2 regions of the Quadrisphaera sp. DVD1 genome follow, and region 1 is predicted to be linked to the other one. Evidence: riboswitches for the same ligand, from Rfam matches in the RefSeq annotation. Region 1 holds a riboswitch; the other holds the start of a gene.
The links. A riboswitch is a leader RNA that binds a small molecule or an ion and turns the genes downstream of it on or off. The one in region 1 is predicted to bind S-adenosylmethionine.

Region 1 (2,192 bases):
GCGTTCGTGGCCGAGCGCAGCCGCGCCGGCGGGGGCGCCCTGCGGGCCGAGGACGTCGTCAGCATCGGCCTGGACGACGTCCGCCTCGGCGGGCCGGAGCGGGTCGCCGAGATCCTCTCCGGGGTCACCGGCGGGCGGTTCGTCGTCGTCAACGCCACCGAGTACTCCGACCTCGAGGTCGTGGTCCTCGGCCTGCTGGAGGCCGAGGCGGCCGGGCGCTCCTTCCTGCACCGCACCGGTCCGTCCTTCGTGCGCGCGCTGGCCGGGATCGAGCCGCAGGAGCCGCTGTCGGCGGAGCAGGTCTGGAGCGGGCGGGCGGCGCGGGCCGGCTCCGCCCACGGCCTCGTCGTGGTCGGCTCGCACGTCGGGCTGAGCAGCCGGCAGGTGGAGGGCGCGCGGGCGCGCGGCGGCTTCACCGAGGTCGAGCTCGACGTGCGGCGCCTGGCCGACGCCGAGCAGCGCGACGCCCACGTCGCGGAGGCCACCGACCGCGTGGTCGCGGCCCTGGCGTCCACCGACGTGCTGCTGTACACCAGCCGCGCGCTGCTGCGGGGCGCCGACGCGGACGCCAGCCTGGCGATCGCCCGCGCCACCTCCGCCGCGGTCGTGCAGGTGGTCCGGGGCGCGCTGGCGGCCCGGCCCGCGTGGGTCGTCGGCAAGGGCGGCATCACCTCCCACGACGTCGCGGTGCGCGGGCTCGGCATCCGCCGCGCGACCGTCCTGGGGCAGCTCCTGCCGGGGCAGGTGTCGGTGTTCGAGCCGGTCGAGGCCGCGCCCGAGGTGGTGGGCACCCCCTACGTCGTCTTCGCCGGCAACGTGGGCGACGAGCAGACGCTGGCGCACGTCGTCGACGTGATGCGGGGCGGTCCCGGCGCGGTTTGACACGCTCGGACGCGCTCGGGTTCACTTCGATCCGACCATCCCGAGCGGCTGAGAGACCTGGCTCCGCGACGCCGCAGCAACCACCCCGCAGGGGCCGGTGCTACCGCCAGGACCGATGGAGGAACACCGCGCTCGCCGCGGCCGCTCCCCTCGCACGCCCTCCGAGGAGCCGACCGTTTCCACCGACCTGCCCACCGACCTGCCCACCGACCTGCCCAGCAGCGACCAGCCGCACCTGACCACCCTGCTCGACGAGCAGCGCCGCTTCCCCCCGCCGCCGGAGCTCGCCGCGAGCGCCAACCTCGGCGCGGAGGCCTACGCGAGGGCGGCCGCCGACCCGCTGGCCTTCTGGGCCGAGCAGGCCGGCCAGCTCACGTGGGACACCCCCTGGCACACGGTGCTCGACTGGCGGCCCGCCACGCCCGGCGCGGACGGCGAGCTCAGCGTCCCGGCCGCGCAGTGGTTCCTCGGCGGCCGGCTCAACGCGGCCGTCAACTGCCTCGACCGGCACGTGGACGCCGGCCGCGGGGGCAAGGTCGCCCTGCACTTCGAGGGCGAGCCCGGTGACCGGCGCACCTACACCTACGCGCAGCTGCTGGCGGAGGTCTCCCGCGCCGCCAACGCCCTGACCGACCTCGGGGTCGGGCCGGGCGACCGCGTGGTGATCTACATGCCGGTGATCCCCGAGACCCTCATCGCCACCCTCGCCGTCGCCCGGATCGGGGCCGTGCACTCGCTGGTCTTCGGCGGCTTCTCCGCCGAGGCGCTGCGGTTCCGGGTCGCCGACACGGGCGCCAAGGTCGTCGTGGCCACCGACGGGCAGTTCCGGCGCGGCCGCGCGGTCGGCGTCAAGGCCGCCGTGGACGAGGCGGTGGCCGGCCTGGACCACGTCGAGCACGTGCTCGTCGTCCGCCGCACCGGCGACGCGCTCGCCGAGCCCGCGCCGTGGACGCCGGGGCGCGACGTGTGGTGGCACGAGAGCGTGGCCGTCGCCGAGCCCGTCCACGAGCCGGAGGCGTTCGACGCCGAGCACCCGCTGTTCGTCATCTACACGTCGGGGTCCACCGGGCGGCCCAAGGGGCTGCTGCACACCACCGGCGGCTACCTCACGCACGCGCGCTACGCGCACTGGGCGCACTTCGACGCCAAGCCCGAGACCGACGTCCACTGGTGCACCGCCGACCTGGCCTGGGTCACCGCGCACACCTTCGCGATCTACGGCCCGCTGACCAACGGCATGACCCAGGTCATGTACGAGGGGACGCCGGACACCCCCCACCGCGGGCGCCACTTCGAGATCATCGAGCGGT
Region 2 (2,192 bases), on a different contig from region 1:
CCCAGGACCCGACCCGGCCGGTGGTCGACGTGGCCATCGACGTCGAGGAGCACGAGCTGACGATCACCATCCGCGACCACGGCACCTGGCGGCCCCGCACCCCGAGCATGGACCGCGGCCACGGGTCGGCGCTCATGGCCGCGGCGGGGCAGGTGACCGTGGTGCCCGGGCCCGACGGCACCACGGTGACCCTGCGGCGGCGCCTGGACGGCCGCGCGTGACCGTCGCCGCGGTGCGGGCGGCCACGGGGGAGGGCTCGACCGGGCTGACCGGGCTGTCCGGCTGGGTGGCGGACGTCATGGCGGCGCTGGGTGCTCCCGGCGTCGGCCTCATGACGCTGCTGGAGACGGTCTTCCCGCCGATCCCCAGCGAGGTGGTCCTGCCGCTCGGCGGCTTCCTGGCCCAGCAGGGCCGGATGGGCCTCGTCGCCGTGCTCGTGGCCGCCACGCTCGGCTCGGTCCTCGGGGCGCTGCTGCTCTACGGCGTCGCCCGCCGGATCGGCCAGCGCCGCGCGGTGGCCCTGCTCGCCAGGATGCCGCTCGTGGACGCCGAGGACGCCGACGCCGCGACCGCCTGGTTCGTCCGGCACGGCCGGTCGGCGGTGTTCTTCGGGCGCCTGGTCCCCGGCGTCCGCAGCCTCATCTCGCTGCCCGCCGGGGCCGCGCAGATGCCGGTGGGCAGCTTCCTCCTCTACACGACCGCCGGCAGCCTCCTGTGGAACGCGCTGCTCATCGGCGCCGGCTACGCCCTCGGCACCCAGTGGGAGGCCGTGGAGGGGTACGCGGGGCTCCTCGACCGCGTCGTCATCGCCGCCGTGGTGGCGGTCGTCGCCTGGCTCGTCGTGCGCCGGGTCCGCAAGCACCGCGCCGCGCGCGGCGGGTCGTCCCCGGCCGGCTGAGCCTCCGGCCGCGGCACGGGTGCTCGCGGCGGTCCTGGTGCCGCAGCGGCGTCAGCCGCTACTGTGCGTCGCACGCCATCCAGAGCGGCTGAGAGACCTGGCTCGTCGACGCCGCAGCAACCCCCCGCCACCGCGGGCGCGGGTGCTACCGCCAGGACCGATGGAGGAGCCGTGAGCACTGCCGTGATCCCTGCCGCCCAGCCCGACCCGCCGCCCGCCGTCGCCCCGCCGGTGCGCCTCCTGGTGGGCCTGGCCCACGACCTCGCGGCGGCCAGCGCCCGCTGGGAGCCGCTGCTGCGCTTCGACGCCGAGCGGCGCTTCTCGACCCGGCTGCCCGGACCCGAGGGCGTGGAGGTGTGGCTGGCGACGTGGCTGCCCGGCCAGCGCAGCGACCTCCACGACCACGGCCGGACGGCGGCGGCCCTGACCGTCGTGCGCGGCGCCCTGCTGGAGCACCGGGTGGCGGCCGGGCAGGACCTGGCCCCGCTGGAGCTGGGCCCCGGCGCGGTGGCCGTGCTCGCGCCCGGCGTCCTGCACCGCGTCGCCAACGCGGGGACGGTGCCGGCCGTGAGCATCCACGTGCGGACCACCGCGCGGGCCCCGCTGCCCTGAGCCGCGGCGCGCGACGGGACGCGCCAGGACGCGCCTGGACGCGACGGGGCGCGGAGGTCAAGGTGCGGCCCCGGCGTGCCGAGGGGAACCGGGTGACCGGACCGAGTCCCGCCCCCGCCCCCGCCCCCCAGGCCGGCCCCGTGCCGCCGGAGGTGCTCGCCGGCGTGCTGGCCGCCGTCCCCACGGGCGTCTGCGTGGTCGACGCCCGCGCGCCGGGCCTGCCGCTCGTGCACGTCAACCCGGCCTGGGAGCGCCTCACCGGCGTCCGGGCCGAGGACGCGCTCGGCCGCGGCCCGGGGTTCCTCCAGTGCGCGGAGACCGACCCGGCGGCGGTCCGCGCGCTCGGCGAGGCGGTGCGCGCCGGGCGCCCGACCCGCGCCGTGCTGCTCAACGCGCGCCCGGACGGCAGCCGCTGGTGGAACGAGCTGAACCTGGCGCCGGTCCACGACGCGGACGGCGTCCTCACGCACCTGCTCGGCTTCAGCACCGACGCCACCGCGCGCGTGGAGGCCGAGGTGCGGCTGTCGCGGCTGGCCACCGGGCCGCTGGAGGACCTCCCGCACCGCGGCCGCCTCGTGGAGTCGCTCGAGCGCGAGCTCGCCACCCCCGGGGGGCCCGAGCGCACGGCGGTGCTCTTCTGCGACGTCTCCGGGTGGGCCGCCCGCAGCGGGCGCACCACGCT

Region 2: another riboswitch for S-adenosylmethionine. It lies ahead of AC5FZL_RS14245 (cysteine dioxygenase); the one in region 1 lies ahead of acs (acetate--CoA ligase).

What each region holds. Positions count from the first base shown of each region.
Region 1 is NZ_JBZYWI010000024.1:9,224-11,415, forward strand. It holds gene AC5FZL_RS04560 (four-carbon acid sugar kinase family protein) at 1-882, shown strand, start outside; SAM riboswitch class I at 915-1,004, shown strand; gene acs (acetate--CoA ligase) at 998-2,192, shown strand, end outside.
Region 2 is NZ_JBZYWI010000154.1:1,849-4,040, reverse strand. It holds gene AC5FZL_RS14255 (ATP-binding protein) at 1-221, shown strand, start outside; gene AC5FZL_RS14250 (DedA family protein) at 218-898, shown strand; SAM riboswitch class I at 971-1,065, shown strand; gene AC5FZL_RS14245 (cysteine dioxygenase) at 1,070-1,510, shown strand; gene AC5FZL_RS14240 (PAS domain-containing protein) at 1,603-2,192, shown strand, end outside.